Regions from separate parts of the Exiguobacterium sp. JMULE1 genome, predicted to be linked through region 3. Evidence: riboswitches for the same ligand, from Rfam matches in the RefSeq annotation. Region 3 holds a riboswitch; each other region holds the start of a gene.
What was found. Region 3 has a riboswitch for thiamine pyrophosphate ahead of EXW93_RS05950 (thiamine phosphate synthase). Riboswitches for the same ligand answer to the same signal wherever they lie in the genome.
Positions count from the first base shown of each region.

Region 1: linked by a shared signal. The riboswitch ahead of thiT (energy-coupled thiamine transporter ThiT) and the one ahead of EXW93_RS05950 (thiamine phosphate synthase) in region 3 are both predicted to bind thiamine pyrophosphate.
Region 2: linked by a shared signal. The riboswitch ahead of EXW93_RS08140 (ECF transporter S component) and the one ahead of EXW93_RS05950 (thiamine phosphate synthase) in region 3 are both predicted to bind thiamine pyrophosphate.

Region 1 is NZ_SGWC01000002.1:1,894,984-1,902,789, forward strand. Features, by position in the region: gene EXW93_RS10285 (amino acid permease) at 1-220, shown strand, start outside; gene EXW93_RS10290 (thiamine diphosphokinase) at 275-877, opposite strand; gene thiT (energy-coupled thiamine transporter ThiT) at 879-1,439, opposite strand; TPP riboswitch at 1,501-1,610, opposite strand; gene rpe (ribulose-phosphate 3-epimerase) at 1,633-2,289, opposite strand; gene rsgA (ribosome small subunit-dependent GTPase A) at 2,292-3,197, opposite strand; gene pknB (Stk1 family PASTA domain-containing Ser/Thr kinase) at 3,223-5,157, opposite strand; gene EXW93_RS10315 (Stp1/IreP family PP2C-type Ser/Thr phosphatase) at 5,160-5,894, opposite strand; gene rsmB (16S rRNA (cytosine(967)-C(5))-methyltransferase RsmB) at 5,913-7,244, opposite strand; gene fmt (methionyl-tRNA formyltransferase) at 7,241-7,806, opposite strand, start outside.
Region 2 is NZ_SGWC01000002.1:1,505,769-1,513,574, reverse strand. Features, by position in the region: gene EXW93_RS08165 (hypothetical protein) at 1-1,070, opposite strand, end outside; gene EXW93_RS08160 (alpha/beta fold hydrolase) at 1,225-2,043, shown strand; gene EXW93_RS08155 (NAD(P)/FAD-dependent oxidoreductase) at 2,116-3,147, opposite strand; gene EXW93_RS08150 (energy-coupling factor transporter transmembrane component T family protein) at 3,203-3,925, opposite strand; gene EXW93_RS08145 (ABC transporter ATP-binding protein) at 3,897-5,426, opposite strand; gene EXW93_RS08140 (ECF transporter S component) at 5,423-5,992, opposite strand; TPP riboswitch at 6,093-6,192, opposite strand; gene EXW93_RS08135 (50S ribosomal protein L25/general stress protein Ctc) at 6,288-6,965, opposite strand; gene EXW93_RS08130 (GNAT family N-acetyltransferase) at 7,254-7,806, opposite strand, start outside.
Region 3 is NZ_SGWC01000002.1:1,127,020-1,134,825, forward strand. Features, by position in the region: gene EXW93_RS05930 (DoxX family membrane protein) at 28-516, opposite strand; gene EXW93_RS05935 (MFS transporter) at 644-1,828, opposite strand; gene EXW93_RS05940 (OsmC family protein) at 2,019-2,444, shown strand; gene nagZ (beta-N-acetylhexosaminidase) at 2,441-3,661, shown strand; TPP riboswitch at 3,718-3,820, shown strand; gene EXW93_RS05950 (thiamine phosphate synthase) at 3,903-4,496, shown strand; gene EXW93_RS05955 (FAD-dependent oxidoreductase) at 4,493-5,437, shown strand; gene thiS (sulfur carrier protein ThiS) at 5,434-5,634, shown strand; gene EXW93_RS05965 (thiazole synthase) at 5,637-6,401, shown strand; gene EXW93_RS05970 (ThiF family adenylyltransferase) at 6,398-7,405, shown strand; gene EXW93_RS05975 (hypothetical protein) at 7,527-7,806, shown strand, end outside.

The sequences.
Region 1 (7,806 bases), 770 kb from region 3:
ATTCAAGACACCACTCTATCCGGTGTTACCACTGATTTCGCTGACGTTAAACGTCGTCGTCCTCGTCAGTCTTGCGTTTCAAGCGGATCAACGAATCGCTCTATACATCGGTGTTCCTTTCTTCCTCGTCATGTGGGGAAGTTATCATCTCTTCGTCAAAGGAAAACATCTATCCGCCCAAAGCGACATCCGTGTCGCCCCTTCTCAACTCGAAGAATAATTTCATACAAAAAGAGGTCGCGGAGTCATCCACGGCCTCTTTCCTATGATTGTGCTATTCCTTAAGCGTCCGCATCATCAATAGTTCTCCTTGATGGAGCTCTACCTTCGCTTCTGACGCACACCATTCATTACTGACGGTCAAGGAACCTCCGACCGGTACTGGATGTGCATCAAGTGGATATTTGACTCCGGATAAGCTTAAAGTCGATGGTACGAGTGGAATGAACGAAAGATAATAATAGCTCCCTGCTTCGACTGCATACGTTCCCTCAGCCAAGTATCGTACCTCTTCTCGTTTCGTCACGAGTCGTGCCTCTGGGTATCGCTTCAATAAATATACATTTTGGACGGTCATGTCGAGCCGCCCACCTGTCGCCCCGATAATGAAGGTATCCTCAAACTGTTTCTTCTCTGAGACTGTACGAAGTGCCAGTTCGAGATCCGTTTCATCTTTCTCGGCCGGATGAACGATTGCCCCTTCTGGTACATAACCAAGCGAATCAAAATCACCAATCGTCAGGTCGCATGTCAGCCCAAACGATTCAATCGTCTGAACACCACCGTCAACACCGACGATAAAATCACCTGGCTGACAAAACGTCCGTAAATCCGGCGCTTCTTCTCGCGGACCGGCACAGACGAGAATCGCCCGCATCTCAGACGCCTCGTGCCGAATAACGGAGTAAGCGTGGCGCAGTCGTGAATAAAAGACCCGCAACGACACCACAAAGAACGTAAGACGGTACCATGTATGTCGCGTTATAAATCAATGAATACGGTACGACTGGACCTTCGGCATACTCGGCAAAAAAGACGATTCCACTGATGACATGACAGATATAACGGAGTCCTGCGCCTAATAACGTCGCCAGGAGAACGAACGCCATCAAGCTTTTCTTTTGTCCATTGCGCGCGGCTAGTCTGACTTGACGCGCGAACAGACCACTTAATCCGACGACACCATACGCAATCGTATAGTCAAGCATCGGTTGAACGATCGTCAAGACTTGTGGAGCGAACATCAATTGAATCGTACCGACAAGCGCTCCCGTAACGACCCCTCCAACGACACCATGGCGAAATGCCATGACGAAGATCGGTAACATCGCTAAGCTGATTGAGCCTCCTTGTGGCATTTTGAATGGAATCAGTAAATCAAAGACGACTCCGAGACTGGCAAAGATGGCAATTTCCATCATCATTTGTAACCGTTTCATGTTATTTTTCCTCCTTCATTGTACGAGAGGACGCAAAAAGGCAGTACGACGAACGCCGTACTGCCTGCGTGCGCCACATCCCTACGTCCGTTTGAACGGAACAGGTTCGAAGGGTTAAAGTCTAAAAGACTCCTCTCAGCCGCTTTTCAAGCGACACCCCTTGCGGTCATCATATTTCGTTTTCTCGTTCTTATTATACGGCAGCCCCTTGACGAATGCTAGTGATCGCTTCCGCATAATCTGGTGCATTGTAGATTGCTGATCCTGCGACGAGAACGTTCGCACCGTTATCGATGCAAAGCTTTGCCGTTTCCGGATTGACGCCACCGTCAATCTCGATTTCAAATGTCAGACCACGATCTGCTTTCATTTGCGCAAGTGCTGCGAGTTTCGGCATGACACGCTCGATGAAGGCTTGTCCACCGAAGCCCGGATTGACAGTCATCAATAAAACCATATCGACATCCTCAAGGACGTGTTCAATCGTTGATAATGGCGTATGGGGATTCAAGACGACTCCTGCCTTTGCGCCCGCTGCTTTGATTTGTTGCAAGACACGATGGACATGATTCGTCGCTTCGACGTGGAACGTCACGATGTCAGCTCCTGCCTTGACGAAATCTTCAACGAAACGTTCTGGCTGGTCAATCATCAAATGGACATCGAGAATCATATCCGTCTTTTGACGTAAGCTGCTAAGCACAGGTAATCCAAATGAGATGTTCGGTACGAACTGACCGTCCATGACATCAAAATGGATATAGTCCGCGCCTGCTGCTTCGACTGCTTTGACATCACGCTCAAGATTCGCAAAATCTGCTGATAAGATCGATGGTGCAATTTTAATCATCTTCAATACCTCCGGGCTCGATTCTTGATTTCGTCTATAAACATACCATAGTTCTCATAACGAGAGGACATGATTTCTTGGGCTTCGACGGCTTCCTTTACGGCACAACCGGGTTCATTCAAATGCAAGCAACCTCGGTATTTACAATCATCTTGTACAGCGACGAATTCAGGAAAACTCCACCGTACATCCTCGATTTCCATATCATACGGAAAATCGAGGTTCGAGAAACCTGGCGTATCGGCAATCAATCCTTCGGCAAGCGGCATTAATGTGACGTGGCGCGTCGTATGACGTCCGCGTCCGAGTGATTTCGAGATCGCACTTGTTTCTAAATCAAGAGAGGGCTCCAGTGCATTGAGCAATGAACTTTTCCCGACACCGGATTGTCCGGCGAGAACGCTCGTTTTTCCAGCAAGTAACGGACGGACTTGCTCAACACCCGTCAACGTCTCACTTGATGTCTCGATGACCGTATACCCAATCTTCCGGTAAGCGGCAATCGCCTCTCGGACAGCCGGTCCTTTGACTTCGTCAAGTAAATCCATCTTCGTTAACAGGATGACGGGTTGGATTTCCTTCGCTTCGATCAAGACGAGAAATCGGTCGAGCAAGTGCGCTGAAAAATCAGGTTCTGCCGCCGAGACGACGAGCAATGCCTGGTCGATATTCGCGACTGGAGGGCGTACTAAAAAGTTGTCCCGCTCCTTCACTTCGAGAATATATCCCGTCTCACTTTCGATATGAAGAACGACTTCGTCTCCGACGACTGGACTGATGCCGCGTTTTCGGAAATTCCCTCTTGCCCGTGAACGGACCTCTCCTTCTGGTGTCATGACATCATAAAAGCCACCCTGCAGGCGTATGATCGTTCCTTCTCGATTCTCTTCGATGCGTTGTTCCGTCATCCTATGCACTCCTTTTTCATCACATTCATTGTGCGTCTTTTGCTTGATTGTACGTGATGGTTTTTGAACGATACACCGTATCGTCTTTATAGATCGTAATTTTTCCTTCTTCTCCCGGATCGATCGTCACCGGCACGTCAAATGTCTCATCTTGATCAATCGATTCCTCGATGACGGTCCGCTTTCCTTTTGCATCTTCCGTCTCAATCCGGATGACTTGTTTCGGTGGTTCCTCGTCCTCGTTCTCGCTGACCGCATCATAGACGACCTTTTCAGGGAACGTTGCCGTCACCGTTTTTTCTTCCTCACCTTTTGAGATGAACACAGTCACGGAGTCGTTCGGTTCGACTTGTGCACCGGCTTGCGGGAATTGACGGATGACTTGATCGAGCTTCACGTCACTTGAAAATTCTTGTTCAAACGTGCCGTCGAGACCCATTTCATCGAGATACGCTTTTGCTTCATCACTCGATAAGTTCGTCAAATCTTTCAATTCAAAGGACGAAGTTCCTTCTGAGACAGTGATCGTAATCGTCTGTTCTTTTGCAATCACTTCCGTTCCAGCAGAGATCGATTGTCGGATAACATTACCTCGCGCGATTTCATCCGACTTTTCACGTTCGACTTCGACTTTTGCGAATCCAGCCTCTTTTAATGTGGCGATCGCCTCTTTTTCAGCGTCATCTGTCACATCCGGTACTTCGACCGGAGCACTACCTGTAGAGACGACCAAGTTGACTGTCGAACCCTTCTTGACTTGTGCGTTTTCACGCGGTGTCTGACTGATGACATCGCCTTCCTCGACTGTATCGCTATTTCGTTCTGTCGTCTCAACAACGAATCCAAGTTTCTCAAGCTTCGTTTCCGCTTCGTCTCCATCCGACTTGACGACAGATGGTACGGTGACCGTTGGATCTGGCCACATCGCAAACGTCGTAGCTGCACCACCTAGCAATATGAGCAATAAGAGGACGATCCACCAGCGTTTTTTCTTTTTCTTTTCCGGTGTTTTCGGTTGAACGGTCGTGACAGCGGGTGATTCTGGTTCCACTTTTGATTCTTCTGGCACTTGTACAGGCGATAAGACCATCGTCTTTTCCATCTCATCCTCTTCTGCACCACGGATGCCTTCACTTGCTCGTTCGTCAGACAACGCCGTCACCATATCTGTCTTAAAGGCTGCGACGGACTGTTGGCGGTCATGCGGTGCTTTTGCGAGCGCCTGCATGATACAGTTCTCAAGCGCTTGTGGCACTTTCGGATTCAAGACGGATGGGCGCCGCGGTGTATCTTGCAGATGCTTTAAAGCGATCGCAACCGGGGAATCACCTTCGAACGGGACTTGTCCTGTAACAAGTTCGTATAAAACAGCACCAAGCGAATAGATATCCGACTTCTCATCCGCAAATTTACCTTTTGCTTGTTCTGGTGAAAAGTAATGGACGGATCCAAGAACGGACATCGTATGCGTCAGCGTCGCATTCGACATTGCCACAGCGATTCCGAAATCCGTTACTTTGACGGTACCATCTTCTCGAATCAACATGTTTTGCGGTTTGATATCGCGATGGATGATCCGGTGTGCATGGGCGTGATCGATCGCATCACAAATTTGAGCGATGATATCGACGGCCTGCGGCACAGGTAATGCTTGATTTTCACAAAATGTTTTTAATGTCATACCATCGATATACTCCATGACGATGTAATAGATGGCATCTTCTTCGCCTACATCATAGACGGCAACGATGTTTGGATGATTCAAGCTGGTAGCAGCATGCGCTTCACGTTCGAATCGACGAATGAACTGTTCGTCATGCGAAAATTCAGTCCGTAAAATCTTAATGGCAACATGACGCTTTAAAATCTCATCATAGGCTTGATAGACATTCGCCATCCCGCCACTTCCAACTAGCCGTTCTATGCGGTAGCGGTCATTTAATCGATCTCCGTATCGCATATTCAGACCCTCTTTCTTTCTTTGAACCGGATGGCGGCAATCGTAATATTATCCGCGCCTCCTCGAGCATTCGCTTCTTTCACCAATCGTCCGACGATTTCATCAAGCGGCTCATCCTGTAAGATGATCTGTTCGATGACATCATCTGGCACTTCATCGGTCAATCCGTCACTACAGACGAGGACGAGGTCATAGTCTGGAGCATCTCTGACTTGAATGTCGACTTCGACCGTTTCGTTCGAGCCGACCGACCGTGTGATGACATTCTTACGTGGATGATTTTCGACTTCCTCATCCGAAAGTTCCCCCATTTGTCGTAACATGTTGACGTAAGAATGATCATCCGTCAATTGTTTTAACGCCGTACCTTCAAGGGCATAGACCCTACTATCTCCAACATGACCGATGACGAGCAAATCTTCGACCCAGCATACGCAGGCAATGGTCGTTCCGACGATTGCAAGTTGCTCGTCTTTTGAAAACTGAAGAATCCGGGCATTTGCCTCGGCTACACGTTGTTCTATCCATTCAGACAATTCCATCGGGCGATTTGGCATGAGTGAAAAGGATGCTTCAAATACCTCGCGAACGATCGCACTTGCGATATCGCCAGCAGCATGACCTCCCATACCGTCCGCAACGACGGCAAGACCACGTTCGGCGTTCCCGACGAGTAATACCGTATCCTCATTTTTAGTCCTGACTTTTCCAGTAGTCGAAAGGTGAGCTAGCTCCATGACAGTCCTCCGTTCGTGTCAATCTTCTCGTTTTTTAAACGCGGCAATATAGAAGCCGTCCGTTCCGACTGTCGTCGGTAACAACTTGAGTTCTGCTCGATCCCCGATCAGATGTCGTACGGATTCTGGCATGCGTGCCGCGAAGGATGTGTCAAAATCGAACCCTTGATCGAGAATGAACGCTGTCTGCCCCTCGTTCTCGGTCGGATCAATCGTACAAGTCGAATAGACGAAGGTTCCACCCTTTTTAACGAGTGGTAAGACAGATGTCAGAATATCTCGTTGAATTTTCGGGAGTTGCTCGAGTTGTTCCGGACGTTTCGTCCATTTGATATCTGGTTTTCTCCGAATGACACCGAGTCCTGAACAAGGTGCGTCGACAAGAATCCGATCAAAGGATTCTACTTCGAAGCGTTCCCCTGCTTTACGGGCATCTAACGCTTCTGCTTGAACAGTCGTAAGACCTAATCGTGTCGCTTGCTGTTCAATTAATTTAATCTTATGTGGATGAAGATCAAGTGCCTGTAGTGTTCCCGTTGTCAAACCTTCAGCAATATGCATCGCTTTCCCACCAGGTGCGGCACAGCTGTCGAGTACATGGTCAGATGCTTCTGCACCAAGCGCACGGGCGACGAGCATTGAGCTCTCATCCTGCAGAGAAAGATACCCACGGTCAATCAGATCCGTTTTTTGAACGCTTCCTCGTTCGATTTCGAGACCGTCTGGCGCGACCGTAGATGGTTTTGCCGTCACACCTTGGTCGAGTAGAAGCTCGATCGCTTCCTCTCGCGTCGTCTTCGTCCGATTGATGCGAACCGTGACCGGTGCAGGTGTGTTATTCAATTGACAGATTTGAAGTGTTTCTTCTGGACCAAACAGTTCAATCCAGCGTTCGACGAGCCACTGCGGGTGACTCGTTTCGATGCTGATTCGTTTTGCAACAGGCTCGATCTCAGCGAAACTAGGCATTCCCGCCCGTAATACATTCCGGAGCACTCCGTTGACGACTTTCGAGACGTGGACTTTTCCACGTTTTTTAGCAATCTCGACAGCTTCATGGATGACGGCATGATCCGGTACACGATCAAGATAAAACAATTGATACACACTCATCCGTAACAACGGACGCATGAACGGATCAAGTTTTTTCTGTTTCGCTAGATACGGCTCCAAAATATAATCCAGTGTCAATTCACGACTGAGCGTCCCGTAGACGAGTTCCGTGAACAAGCCGACATCTGTTGCTGAGATAGCACGCTTTTCAAGCATCTGGTGGACCGTGATTGTCGAGAAGGCACCACCTTGACCAATTTTCATCAGTGTCGTTACTGCTGCGTCACGTACATTCATGCGTTCTCACCTACTTGTTGTCCGAGTTCAAGCGATTGACCGATCCCGCGCATGAACGTAGCACCGTCCATCCGTTTTTTTCCGGACGGCTGTAAGTCGATCAGCTTCAACGCTGTCTCCGAACCTGTCGCGATGACGGGACCATCCGCTTCTAAAGCGATGATTTCGCCTGGTCGTCCCGTTCCTTTGACTTTCGTCGCGAAAAAGACTTTCAATCGGTCATCACCAAGCATCGTATACGTACTTGGGAAAGGATTCATTCCTCGGATTTGATCATAGAGTGTCTCACCCGGTAACGTAAAATCAATTCTTTCCCGCTCGCGTGAGATGTTCGGCGCAAACGTCGCTGCTTCCTCATCTTGCGCTTCCGGTGTCAATTCACCTGCGAACAGACGCGGTAAGGTCTCAAGCAACAGTCGCGCTCCTGCGTCCGCTAATTTTTCAAACATCGTTCCGACTGTATCGTTCTCTTCGATCGGAACAATGATTTTTGACAACATATCACCGGCATCCAATCGATCGACCATATACATGATCGTCACGCCTGTCTCTTTTTCTCCAT
Region 2 (7,806 bases), 380 kb from region 3:
TCGGTCTCTTTTAATTCCTGAGCGATTTTTTTCGCTAATTTATCCGGTATTGCCGAGACAAACTTATAATCGCTCTCGACGAGCTGTTTCGGTGATTGATGGATAAAACCGACATAGCTGGTTGGCGATGTATCAAAGAATACGTATTTGTAATTCGCGGGTTTTTCGTAAGTCGGATTGAGACGCATATAAATCGATGTTTCCTGAATGATTTTGCCTTCTTCTTTCTTCCGAACAGTCGCAAAAGGAAACGTCTGTCCCACTGAAAGTGTATCAGGAAGTTGTTTTCGTTCGATTTGATACGATTGCCCCATCACATGATCTTGAATGACGGATGGAATTCCGATACGATCACCACTGGTCATTAGTTCGATTGATGTATGTTGCAAACCACTATTCGGAATGACACGAAAAGCTAAATTCAATTCGGAACCGGATAGGGATTCGGTCGTCTCAAAGAGTGTTTGTTCGTCGTCCTTACTTTTGTCTTTCATGAAAAGAACGAATTGACCTTCCGGTGGTAAGGACAGCTGGTAGGACGGGAAGAGGTAATGTCCCATCTCTTTCGATTGCTTACTTTCTTCATTTTCCTGTTTTTGCTGATCCATTACTTTTTTGGGTACAGGTTTAAAGCGGACAATCGTCGATTTAGCTTTAACCGGTTGTTTTGACCAATCGACGAATGGATAATCACTTCGTTTAATCTGATGGACCGCATAATCCGCATGGCGTATCGGCTGACACGCCAGATAGTCCTTTTTTTCGTCTGATAGGAAACGAACGTGTTGGAATTCACGCCCTTGGACATTCGGAGGCAGGAAGTATAAGTCAAACCCTTCGTGTTGCACGTATCGGTCAGGTAAGTGCTTCATGTCTGGTTTTTGCTGACAAACCTTCAACAAAGCAGCCGTTTGTTTTTTGGGGAGATCCGGTATCTCTTGCCCATCAAAAGTAGTCGAAATACCGCCCCAGTAATTGGCATCATATGTAAGGTCTAAGTATTGTTCTTTACCGCATCCGGCAAGTAGGACTGCGCCTGCGAGAATACCGGTATGTATATAGCGTCTCATGAAAACCCTCCTTCATCCTAATGACTATATTTTACCATAATTTCAAGAATAGACAGAATTTTCTATAACACTTTAACATCAAGATGTTTGACATCTCTTGAGTCGGGAATAATAGATGCATGCACGGTCAATCTATTACTATGGGGGTTTTATGATGGGTACATTCATTCAAGCAGTTGATGGCACGAAGATTTATGTCGAGGATGTCGGATCGGGTCAACCAGTCGTCTTTCTACACGGCTGGCCAGCAAACAACAATATGTTCGAGTATCAAAAGAACCTGCTCGTCGAAGAAGGATACCGTTACGTCGGAATCGATTATCGCGGTTATGGCAAATCAGATGCGCCGGCAACGGGATACGATTATAAGACGATGGCGTCCGATATCAATGAAGTCATCGAACAGCTGAAATTATCGAACGTCACGTTGCTTGGCTTCTCGATGGGAGGAGGAATCGCCTTGTCCTATCTCTTGCAATACGGGGATTCAAAAGTCAGTAAGCTCGTTCTCGCAGGAGCTGCAGCACCTGTCTTTACACAGCGAGACGGCTATCCATACGGAATGACAAAAGAAGAAGTCGATGCGTTGATTGCCGACACGAAACAAGATCGTCCGTCGATGCTCAAAGGATTTGGGGAAATCTTCTTTGCGAAGGAGCATCCAGAACCACTCCAACAATGGTTCCACGGTCTTAGCATCGCTGCTTCGTCCCACGGTACGATTCAGTCAGCAATCGCATTACGTGATGAGGACTTGCGTGGAAAACTCGAAAACATCAAAGTCGATACGTTAATCATCCACGGTAAAAAAGACCAAGTCTGTCCATTCGAGTTCGCGGAAGAAATGCAAAAGGGAATCCCACATGCACGACTTGAAGTCTTCGAAGAGAGTGGGCACGGTATGTTGCTTGATGAACAAGAGAAGTTCAACGAGACGTTACTCTCGTACGTTAAAGGAAATCAAACCGTCTAATCCAACAAGCCATGGACACCCGTCCATGGCTTGTTTTTATGTACAGAAAAAAGCGTGCGCCGGCGCACACTTTTAAGGGCGATACTTCCGCATGAACCGTTGATCGATCCAGCGCTTCAGGTACCAACCGAACGGGTGAGTCGAATACTGATTGCCATACATTGAAACTGCATGACGTGGTCCCATCGATAAAATCGTCAAATAGTTCGTTTGCGGACGATAGGTTTTCAGTGCCTCTTCCTGGACGTACCGTAAGAGATTTGCCAGTAAGATTGGTGCTTGTCGGACAGCTGTGACGCCATTCTTCGGAATATCGGGATACGCGACGAGTGTCGCTGCGTCACCCGCAGCAAACAGACTTGGATGATCGAGCGCTTGTAACTGCTCATTGACGAGTAGGAACCCGTCTTCCGTATAGAGATTACTGTCCGCAAACAATGCCGGAGCTTTCGCACCCGTCAAGCGGATGATGGCATCTGGCTCGATTGGTGGGTGATGTGAAAAGCGGAGAGGAGACGACTCATTCAGTGGTCGTTCTCGAATCCAATGAACATCGAGTTCTTGTAAGCGTCGTGTAATGGCTTCCGCTGCTGGGTGTCCTGAAAGTAACTTTGGATCCGTGATCAGTGTAATCGGCACATCCGCCACTTTCAAGGACGCCGCCATCTCGACGGCCGCTGCACCGCTTCCAATCAAGACTGGACGCTTTGCTTGTTGCAGACGCTTTAATGTATCCGGTAACCGGTAGTTCGGTTTGATCGATAATCGTGTCGTATCTTCCGACCAATCGAACGAGCCGATATTCGTCGAGACGACGTCATAAGTATAGTGTCTGCCGGATGCACCGAAGACGACTTTTTCAACGGGATCGATTTTGATGACGGTCTCCTCGATGAATTGTTTATCATAGGCGCGACATAAGGCGGCGACGTCGATACGGATCTCATCAATGCCGTATGTTCCGTCAGCAAGTCCGGAGTACATGCCCGAGTAATATTGGTACGTCGAGGCGTTTAAAATCAGCCACTCGACGTCTTCTGTTGGTCCGTGTGTAATGCAATGCAGATGAGCGTGCCCTGCACCAATCAAGAGGATTCGTTTCATGTCGTTCTCCTTCAATCTGTCTTGCTAGAATGTACCCGGATACGGGTGGCGGTAATCATAGCCAAAAGACAAGACTGATGAACAGGAGGATGACCATGAGATAGATAACATCCTGGCGTTGAACGACTGGCACTTCATAATATGTCCGTTCTGCTGAAAAATGACGGGCTTCGAAAGCGATCGCCATCCGTTCTGCCCGCTGAATCGATCGCGAGAAGAGCGGTAAGCCGATTGATAGGAACGCATCACCAGGAAAGCGACTGTGAACGTTCCGAATCATCCGGACTTGCCGTAAGACGCGGACTTCTTCGACCAAATGTGGAAGAAAGCGGATCCCGGCAAGAAATCCGTACGCGAAGCGAGGCGATACCTTTGCTTGGTGAATCAAGCTCATCACGAACCGGGTCGCATCGGTCGTCGTGACGAAAGCGAAACTTAAGCAGACGAACGTTGCCATCCGTAAGGCAAGTAACCAGCCGTGCATGACACTTTCCGATGTGACATGAAACCAACCAAACGACCATAGAGGATTCGTTCCTTTGCCGAAGGCTGCCATCATCCAGAACGTCAATAAGAATAATAGACTGTAAGGTGCGAGTCGTTTCAAGAAATCGCGAGGACCCCACCCGGAGAGGAGTAGCAAGGCGATAGCAAAACTCAGGAACACCAACGTCTTGACCCAGTCGTTCGTTGCAATCAAGGCAAACATGATCAAAACCAATCCGCTACCTTTGATGACAGGATTGAGTTTAGCGAACGGTGACGCGTTCGTCTGCATTGCGCTTCACCTCCTGGAATTGGTACGAAAGTGGACGTTGTAGCTGACAGCGTTCGAGTAACGGAACGTCAGCGAATAATTCGCTCGGACGTCCGTCAAAGGCAATCCGGCCTTGCTCCATGACGAGGACACGATCCGCGTATCGGGCAACGAGTTCCATATCGTGTGTTGCCATGACGAGCGTCGTTCCGTTTTGTTGTTCCGTCAACAACTGTTCCATGAGCCGCCGTGTCGTCAATCCATCCTGTCCGAACGTCGGTTCATCGAGCAACAATAAATCCTTCGTCTGCCCGAGCATCGTCGCGACGCTGAGCCGTCGTTGTTGCCCCGTACTAAGCGCAAGCGGTGACTGCTGTTTGACAGATGCGAGTTCCAGTCGTTCGAGCAACGCTGTGCGCTCATCACTCGTCGCTGCCCGGTGACTCCAGTCGATTTCCGCTTCGACTGTCAGTTTGAGAAACTGCAGATCCGGTTGTTGAAAGACATAACCAACGTGCTCATAAAAGCGTCGCCGGGAGTAACGCTGAGCCGGACGTTCCTGGAACCGATATGTTCCACGATGCGAGAGCAACCGACCGAGTGTTGCAAGCAACGTACTTTTCCCGGAGCCGTTTGCCCCGAGCAGCATCACCCATTCTCCCGTCTTCAGGGAAAATGTCGCATCGGTCAGCGGGTAAGGTGCTTTCGTCGATAATGCAGCGACGTGTAACAAGGGAATGCCTGCAGTAGCGACTGGAGGAAGCACATGAAGTCGCGCTGCTTGTGGTCCATCTATGGGTAACGTCTCTAACGTGTACGGATACAAAGAGGGAACAGCGATCCCTTTCGATTGAAGATCCGTATACGCCTGCGGGAACAAATCCTGCGGATGCGCCGTTGCAGTCACCGATCCGTCCTCAAGTAAGACGATTTTGTCGATGTAAGGTAAACAGACATCGAGTTGGTGTTCGATCAAGACGATCGTTAAATCATGTTCTTTCTGAATCTGAAAGATCAACGCCATCAGCTCGTGTTGCCCGATCGGGTCAATCTGAGCCGTTGGTTCATCGAGTAATAAGATCGTCGGCTCAAGTGCCAGGACCGCAGCGAGCGCGAGGCGTTGTTTCATCCCCCCGGATAGACTCGCGATTGGTGTCGAGAAGGGGAGAGGGAGACCAACGAGTGCGAGTAAGCGTTCAATTCGTTCCTCCATCTCTTCGCGTGGAATCGACCGGTTTTCTAAGCTAAAAGCGATTTCGCGTCCGATCGTTTCCATGCAGAACTGTTCTTCTGGGTTTTGGAATAGCACTCCGACCGAACCGGACCGGGTAACGGTTCCCGTCTGTTCGACTTCAATCGTCTCTGGTGTCAGTCCGGCTAGGGCATGAAGCAGTGTCGTCTTGCCACTCCCGCTTCGTCCGAGCAGAAGGGTCGTTCCTTGCTCGATCGTCAGCGATACATGATCGAGCACCGACTTCATCTGACCGGGGTAGCGGATGCTGAGATCGTCGACAGTAATCATGCGACTTCCCGTTTCGCACGTCCTGCCGCAAACCCGTTCAAGACACCGGTCGCAACAAGGCGACGGACGAGAATCGCTGCAAGCAAGCCGCCCAGTAATGCGCCACTAATTAATTGTAAGCCAGTTGTCGCAAGCAACGTCGTCGTGTAGTAACCGAATCCGTTCGCGATCAGACTATAGACAATGCTACCAATCGCGGCTCCAACACCCGATAACATCAATGTCCAGGTGTCATAACGGCGATAACGCGTCATCGCAAAGACGAGTTCCGCACCAAGCCCTTGGCATACCCCGATCAGTAGAGCCGATAAACCAAAGTGACTACCCGTGAACAGCTCGACGGCTGCCGCGACGATTTCCGCGATGAGGGCGGCACCTGGTTTTTGAATGATTGCTGCGACGAGCGGGCTCGCGATGATCCAGATCCCAAACATCCAGTTGGCACCGACAGGTCCGAAGATCGCAGACATCGGTAACCAGAGTGTTGACCAACCAAGATAGATGACCCCGCAAGCGACGGCGAGCATCATCATGACCATGATTTCTTTCATTTTCCAGTGTTGCATTAGGTACGTCCTCCTTAGAATGGGGGAGACGCCAAAAAAGACCGCCCTCCGTAAAAAAGAGAGCGGTCCTCAGAAAAACTGCGCGCAGCAGGAGTCATTGGATGTGATCGCTCCACTTTCCTACGCTAGTATGAACTAGATCAGGTTCGAAGGGTCCGAAGTGAATCGTCTCAGCCAAATGGGCTCCCCTAGTGGATATGGTAATAGGTGATACGCTGTTCACTTTAGGCAATCTTCTGTCTATTGTCAAGACACAAAAAAACGATACGCCACGAAGGGCGTATCGTCAAACGACTTATTTGTTGTCTTCGTTCTCTTCTTTTGCTTCTTCTGAAGACTCTTCCGTAGCTTCCGCTTCGTTGTCTTCACCAGCTTCCGCTTGTGCCTCAGCTTCTGCTTCTTCGATTTCCTCAAGCTCTTGTTCAAGCGTTGATTCGACGACAGCTGCGACTTGAATGTCGCCTTCTGTGACGATACGGAAATCTTTTTGTTCTGGAAGATCAGCTACAGAGATCGAATCGCCGATTTCGAGGTTCGTGACGTCGACTTCGACGTTCTCTGGTAATTTATCTGGTGTAGCTGCGACTGTTACTTTAAAGAGTGTCTGTGACAGGAATCCACCGACTTTAGCGCCAGCTGCTTCGCCGACGAGTACGACGTCTGCTTCGACTTCTGTCTCTTCATCCATTTTAACGGCGATGAATTCAACGTGATCGACAGTTGGTGTGAAGACATCCATATCACGACGGTTGATCAAGACGTTAATATTTTTACCGTCGAGTTTCAGTGAAATCAAGACGTTCTCACCGTTTTCTCGAACGATTTTAAGCAATTCTTTTTCTTCGAATGCGATTGGTGTACTTTCCACTTTGTAACCATACACGACACCAAGAGCTTTTCCTTCATGACGTAATTGTTTACGGAGTGAGCGTGGACGTACCTCGCGTTTTTCGGCTGTTAATTTAACTGACATGTTCATTTCCCCCTTGAATTTGGTATAGCCCTCAAAAGGTAATGAATGTAGGAGCAGGACAAGTCCTGAACAATTTAAATATGCTAAGACAATCGGTTTCAGACTCTTTTGAATCTGACGCTTTCGTGACTTTGCATTTCTCTCCCAGGTCATTACGCTGATATTGAGAAACATGTGTGAGTAAGTCACCGTTTGATGCGGTGCTAGTAAGTTTATACCCCTATGTTTTAAATCCTTAAACCTCTATTTTTATTTTTTAAAGTCGAAAGACCTCCAAACCGCTTGAAATCAAGGGTTGAGAGGTCTTTCGTTTTTTTCATTTTTTATGGTGATGCGTTGGTTTTCACGAACCAGCACGCGGACGAGACGTTCGATGTGCCGCATCGTCGTCTGTCCCATCGTTGAGATTTGGAGCCATTGATTATGGACGAGATAGTCGCTTTCATATTGAACATGATAGCCTTGGATCCGGAGAGCGTCTCCTAAAGCGGTTGCCGACGGATGGACGATCGTCAGAATTCCCGGCGCTTGTGCTTCTTGCGTCGCAAGCAGGTTAAAACCAGTCGCGCGAACGGCCTGTTCGAGATAGGTCATCTTGATAGCGGCTTGATCGAGATCAAGGGCATCGAGCGCTGCCTGACAAGCCAGCAACAAGTTCGAGGAACCGGAAAAGGCGACGCCTTCCGCATAGAGTCCGAGATCTAGATAACGTGGAATACGTGGAGAAGGTAGGACGCGATCTACGTGACCGATGAACGCAAGACCCGGTAAACCCCCAATTGCTTTTCCGGAGACGGTCGTGACGAATCTGCAGCCGGCATACGAGAAACGCCCGGTTCCG
Region 3 (7,806 bases):
CTCTCCCCGTGCGGGAGAGTTTTTTTGTTAGACTGGAATCCGGTCAAGGGGATGCGGTTGCTGCGACGAGCGATACCAGCGGATGATCCAGTAATCGATACCGATTTGATACGCAAAGCGTCCTGCAGCCAGTAAGGCGATTGATGCTGCTAAGAATACTGGATTCAACGCAATCGTCCCAGCGAGTAAGTAATTGAGATTCATGATGCTTCCGACGACCATTGCAGGAACCGTCAACAGACTAAGAATCAACAGGATCCCGACGACGAGTTCCGCGAACGGAATCAAGGCGTTGATCAGCCCGACGTTCGGTAAGGCGAGTTGCTCAATCCACGTCGCGTACCAGGAACTGACGAGTGCGTCTTCGCCCGTTGACTTCGCGAGCGCTCCTTCGAGAAACGGTTTTGCATCAAAGCCATTAATGTACTTACCGATTCCAGCGATGAACCACTGGATTCCGAGCCAGAGTCGGATGATTGTCAACAGACCGAGACCGATGATGTGTAATGTTTTCACTTTCAGACACTCCTCTACTACAACATAGTCCCCATCATACTGAAAAATCATCAGCGAGATGGGGACTATCATCATAACGTCATCGAACCGTCATCGACCTGTTACAAAAAAGGACAAGGTAACGGTTTCATGAGCGTTGATCGAGGCGATGACTGATTGCAGTTAATAAAGCAGCAACGAGCGCGACCAGTCCACCGACGAGTGCCGTGTTCATCATCGGACCGTTCGCATAGACGATGCCACCGAGTGCCGAACCAAAAGCAATCCCGACGTTACTCGCAACCGGCATCAATGAAGCGGCGAGTCCTTTTGCTTCCGGGTTGAACTTTTCAGCGAGGTCAATCAAATAGATTTGTGTCGAAGTCGTCAGTAGAATCGACATCAACGACATCAAGGCGATGTTGAACAGACCAAGCGGAAGGGATGCTGTCGTGAAGTATAATGCAGCAAGAACGACTGCTTGCACGACGAAGACGAACCGTAAGCGGCCCATCGGATTTTTGCTAGCAATCTTGCCGGCAAGGATGTTACTAAAGATTGAGACGACGCCGTAAGCGAGCAAGATCGGACTGATCCACGTTTTCGCAATCCCGAGTTCTGTTTGCAGAATCGGCACGAGATATGTGTAGACGACGTAAGTTGCCCCGAATCCAAACGACGGAATAAAGAAGGCGATCAGGATCCGTGGGTTGGCGAGCAATCCAAGCTGTTCCTTAATAGAACCAGAACCCGTCGATTGCTGGACCGGAACGATCTTCCATACTGCGAGGAACGCAATCATTCCCATGACTGTCGTTAGCCAGAACGTAGCTTCAAAGCCAGCATGTTGCCCGATGAACGTTCCAATGGGGACACCGAGAACGTTCGCGAGTGTAAAACCACCGAAAATGAACGAGACGGCGACACCGCGTTTGGCGACAGGCACACCGTCACTTGCGACGACCATCGCGAGTGAGATCAAGACACCAGTCAAGATGGCTGTCAGAATGCGGGTTGCGAGCAACACTTCGTAACTTGGAGCAAAACTACTGGCAAGGTTCAGTAAGACCCAGGCGAGTAAGAGACGTAGGATCAGGCGACGCCGTTCCAGATGACCGGTCAGCGACATGACGATCGGTGTACCGATTGCAAAGGAGATGGCAAAGGCTGAGACGAGCGTACCGGCTGTTGCGATCGTGATATCAAGGGCTGAGGAGATTTCAGCGAGGATCCCGACGATGACGAATTCGCTTGTTCCGAGTACGAACGTCAGGAGCGACAACGTGGCGATCAAGAGCCAATCGCGTCGACTTAAACGAGTAGTAGGTGACATGGATAATTCCTCAATTCTAGCGCTTGCGCGCGAAACTATGAGTAACAGGATAGCATGAAACGATTTCGTCGGGTATCGCAAAGCGAGATTTCGGGAAAAGAACCATTATTCGAAATAGCGTGTGAATTTCCAGGCGTACTGTTTTTTGCGTATACTACAGAAGAAGACTACTTATAAAGGAGTGGAAACGATGCAAGCGACAGTGACATGGAACAAACAGATGGGGTTTAGTGGACAGACGGAATCAGGGCATCACCTGGCGATGGATGCAGCACCCGAAAACGGGGGTGAAAATCAAGCGCCGCGACCGACTGAGCTACTGCTACATGCCGTTGCCGGCTGTACCGGAATTGATATCGTTTCGATCTTAGAGAAGATGCGCTTGACGATCACCCATTTCGAAATGGATATCGAAGGAGAACGGGCAGAGGACCATCCGCGGCGTTTTACGTCGATCTCGATTCATTACCGGCTCGAAGGAGATCTCCCGGAAGATAAGGTCCGTCGCGCCATCTCGTTATCAAAGGATAAATATTGTTCGGTCTCGCAATCCCTGAACGCTGAGATTTCCGTCTATTATTCGATCAATGGTGTCCGGAGCGAGGATCCTTTGTGAAGAAAGTCGTACTGATCGGTTGCCTGTTGCTTGCAGGGTGTGCGCAGGAGACGACGGAACCAACGAAATCATCACAACCGGAATCGAAACAACCGACAGAAGAAAAGAAACCGAAGCCTGAGCCGACGAAAGAAGAACGACAACAAGCAAAACTAAAGCAACAATTAAAAGCGATGTCGACGTCAGAAAAAATCGATCAACTGCTCTATATCGGAGTCGCCGGCACGGAACTTTCAGCAGCTGACCGGAAATTGTTACAGACGCATGCGATTGGCGGGGTCTTATTGCTCGGCGGAAACATCACGTCAGAAGAACAACTCTTGACGTTCACACGTGCGATTCAAGAGACGAATCAAAAACCGTATGCGTTTGTTGGGATCGATGAAGAAGGCGGACGGGTCAGCCGGGTACCGGATCAACGATTACGTCTACCGACGAGTCAACGGATGGCGCAAGGAGCAGATGATGCGAAAATGGAAGATATCGGACGTACGCTCGGACATTTGTCACGATTTTATGGCTTCAACATGGACTTCGCACCGGTCCTAGACGTCAACAGTAATCCGAACAATCCGATCATCGGCGACCGTGCGTTCAGTGCTGATCCGAAGACCGTCGCGACGCTTGGTACGGCCCTGATGCACGGGATGCAGGAGACGGGAACGATTCCGGTCGTCAAACATTTTCCCGGTCACGGCAATACGAGTGTCGATTCCCATGTCGGGCTACCGAAAGTGACGGCATCAAAGGAAGAACTGAAGCAGACGGAACTGTTACCGTTTAAAGAAGCGATTCAAGAGGGCGCCGAGATGGTGATGGTTGCCCATATTCTCTATCCCGCGTATGACGATACGAATCCATCCTCGCTCTCAAAGCCGATCTTGACTGACCTCTTGCGTCAGCAACTCGGATTCAACGGTGTCATCATCACGGATGATCTCGTCATGGGAGCGATCACGAAACGATATGGTCTCGCAGAAGCGGCACGTCAGTCGCTCGTCAATGGAGCTGATATGGCGATGTTTTCAGAGGCAGGTGCTTACGCAAAAGTTCATGCTGAAGTGATGCAAGCCGTCAAAGACCAAACGCTGACGCCGGAGATGCTCGATGCTAAAGTAATGCGCATCCTGAAGCTAAAGCAGACGTATGCCGACAGCCAAGAGCAACAGCGACCGACGAAATCGGAGCTGATTCAGCAAGTGGAAGCGCTCAACTAGGACTAGCGAAGCAAAGCGACTCATGCTAGACTAATGGGGCAAGCCAATTAAACACGAAAAGACACTAGGGGAGTCTCCCAGCAGACTGAGACGGAAGTATCCGGACCCTTTGAACCTGATCTAGTTCGTACTAGCGGAGGGAAGTGGCTCGAAACCCTAGATATCCTTAGCGCTTCAGCGCATTTTCGGACCACTCCCTTCAACATCGGGAGTGGTCCTTTTTCGTATGGAAAGGAAGAACATGATGCGTTTACATCTGATTTCGACGGGATCCATTCATCCGCTTGACGAAATAAAGACCTTTCAATCACTTCAACCCTATACGGATCAGCTGCATCTACGTGAACCGAACTTATCGGCGGCAGAATTACTTGATCTGATTGAAGCACTCCTTGGGCATGGTTATTCGCCTGAACAGTTAACGGTTCATGACCGGGTCGACGTCGCCCATGTCGCCGGCATCGGTGTGCAGCTGACGCGCCGTTCCTTGCGTGTCCGCGATGTGCGACGTCATTTTCCGAATCTCGTCATCGGGAAATCGGTCCATTCACTAGCAGAGGCACTGGCAGCAGAAGCGGAAGGAGCCGACCGACTGCTGTACGGTCATATTTATCCGACAGCGTCGAAGCCGGACCTACCACCCCGAGGGATCGACGCATTAAAGCAAGTCGTCACCTTCACGACGAAACCAGTCATTGCGATCGGTGGGATTACACCAGAATGCATGCCTGAAATCGCAGCGACCGGGGCAACCGGAATCGCCGTCTTATCGGGTATTCTCGGTCAATCGGATCCACTCGCCGCCGTCAAGCGTTATCAGGGGGTTCGCGTATGACGAATCACATCATCATCGGCGGTGGAGTCATCGGGTTGACGCTTGCTTATGGTCTCGCCTGTCAGAATGAATCCGTCGTCGTCTTAGAACGTGGAACATGCGGACGAGGAACGAGCCGCGCAGCTGCCGGGATGCTCGCGACGGACATCGAGCTGAGGGCGGAATTGCATGCACTTGCCGCACGTAGTCGTCGTCTGTATCCGTTGCTTGCACGTCGACTCGAGCGAGAGACAGGCATCGATTGTGGGTACCGGGAACAACCGTTTTTGTTAAAACGTAAAGGACGCGAGCATCTGTTTCCAGCTGTCGGTCAAATCGATCCACGACGACTGACGACTGCATTGATGTATGCCTTACACGCACGTGGCATATCGATTGAAGAACAGGTAGATGTCACACGCATCGAAGAGAACGATGACTTCATCAGGATCGAATCGAACGCAGGAACGTGGACCGGACGAACAGTGACGGTCGCTGCCGGACGCGGGTCGCAAGCCTTGCTCGATACAGTCGGAAATTCGATCGCGACATATGGGGTCAAAGGGGAGTGTCTCGCCGTCCGTCTCGCGGGTCAGCCGTTACGCTCGATTCTGTTTGATGAAGCCGTCTACCTCGTGCCAAAAGCTGACGGACGGATTTTGATCGGTGCGACCGAACTGCCGCACGACGAGACGGTCGGCGTCAGTGTCGCTGGGATCATGTCACTGCTTCAAGCAGCAGAACGACTGTATCCACCGATTCGTGACGCGGTCATCGAAGAAGTCTGGTCCGGTGTACGACCGCAAACGGTGTCCGGCTTGCCATATATCGGAGTCACCGATTCATCCCGTCGGATCTTCCTAGCGACAGGGCATCATCGGCATGGCATATTACTCGCACCAGCGACAGCGGAAGTCTTGGTAAATACATTACGGTTGATTCAGAAGGAGGAAGTCCGATGAACATTACGATTAACGGCAATGACCACACGATCGAACAGATTAAAACGATCGAGGACATGCTCACGCAACTCGGCTTAGGGGAAAAGCTCGTCATCGTCGAACAGAATCGACAAATTATCGATCGCATGGCGTACGGTCAGACAGTCGTTCGGGACAATGACACATTTGAAATCGTTCATTTCGTAGGAGGAGGATAAACATGCTGAAAATTGGAGAAAAGACATTTGAATCACGGTTATTGCTCGGAACAGGGAAATATACGGATGCTACGGTACAGCAGAAAGCAATCGATGCGTCTGCTTCACAAATTTTGACATTTGCCGTCCGTCGGCTCGATATCTTCGACAAACAACAAGCGAATTTCTTGGAGTCGCTTGATTTAGCGAAGTACGATCTACTTCCAAACACGGCTGGTGCGAAGACGGCGGAGGAAGCTGTTCGGTTAGCGAAGCTTGCGCGGGCATCCGGTATGTGTGACATGGTCAAGGTCGAAGTGATTGGTTGCGATAAGACGTTACTACCTGATCCGATCGAGACGTTACGGGCTTCTGAAGAATTACTCAAAGAAGGCTTCATCGTCTTACCGTATACGTCAGACGATGTCGTCCTTGCACGGCGACTCGAGGAACTCGGTTGTCACGCCATCATGCCGGCTGCATCACCAATCGGTTCCGGGCAAGGCATTCTCAACCCACTTCATCTACGATTCATCATCGAGCAGACGACGGTCCCGGTCATCGTCGACGCCGGGATCGGCTCGCCGACCGACGTCGCCTATGCGATGGAACTCGGTGCGGACGGTGTCTTATTAAACTCCGCTGTCGCCCATGCGAAAGATCCGGTCAAGATGGCGCACGCCATGCGACTAGCTGTCGAAGCAGGGCGCTTCGGATACGAAGCGGGACGAATCGAGAAAAAACAGTATGCGGTCGCGAGTAGTCCAACGAGTGGATTGATTCGATGAACCGTTACTCACGGCAAACTCGATTTCAACCGATCGGGGAAGCGGGACAAGCACGCTTAGCAGCAGCAAAGGTACTGATCATCGGCATGGGAGCGCTCGGAACGGCATCGGCAGAACAACTCGTTCGCGCCGGTGTCGGCGTCGTCCGAATCGTCGACCGTGATTATGTCGAGTGGAGTAATCTACAACGACAACAGCTTTATACCGAGGAGGATGCGCGTCATATCGTACCAAAAGCGATTGCCGCAAAAGCACGGCTTGAAGCGATTAATTCGACGGTGACGATCGAAGCGCATGTAGTAGACGTCGACCGGGCAGCGCTGACGTGGCTTCTCGATGATATTGATCTGATCATCGACGCGACGGACAATTTCGATATTCGCTTGCTGATGAACGACATGGCGTCGATGCGTTCGATTCCGTGGATTTATGGTGGATGCGTCGGCAGTTATGGGATCACGTTTACCGTCCGTCCCGGGGAGACGCCGTGTCTGCATTGTCTGCTCGATCAATTACCGCGAGATCAGGAGACGTGTGATACAGCGGGAATCATCGGACCAGCTGTACAGATGGTCGCTTCCTTGCAGGTGACGGAAGCGTTGAAGTGGTTGAGCGGAAAAACGGACGCCATGCGGACGCGCTTGCTTGCGTTTGATGTCTGGTCGAATACGTTTCAACAAATTAACGTCCAGTCACTGAAGCAAACGGAGTGCCCGTCGTGCGGCATCGATCCGTCCTACCCTTACTTATCGGATCAAACGGTTCGTTTCACGGCACTGTGCGGTCGGGATGCCATTCAAATCCGAGGAGACGGACAGCGGGATCTGGAACAGTTGAAACAACGTCTCCAGCCGGTCGCTGCGATTTCCGCCCATAATCCATATTTGCTGGCGTTTACGACGGACGAACATCGGATGGTCGCTTTCCGAGATGGACGCGTTCTGATTCATGGCGAGGCGGATCTCGTTAAAGCGAAGCGGCTCTATCATGCCTATTTCGGCTAACGTTCACAAAACAGTAAAACTAATTTTAAATATATATGTTTTAAATGTTTGAAAAACAGGTAAATAAGACTTCAGACGTAAATCGGTCTACAGGTTTTGAACGTGAAGAGGAGTGATTCAGATGAAACAAGAATTCGATCCAATCAAGGATCAAGCACAGACGGAAGACGCCCAAGCAGTTGTTCAGCAAGCCAACTGGAATCCGGATCGGTACCGGACAAACTTGAACCCATTCTATCTGTCACCTTGTAGTGTCGAACGTAGAGAAGACGTGCATCAGGATGCATCGAAAATTCTCGAAGTCGAGACGTCGTCGCCCCTCCAACAACTTTTTGAACACAATCAAGCAACGCATAAATCAGAACAATCGGGCAAAAAATTTAAAACAGGCATCGTCGTCG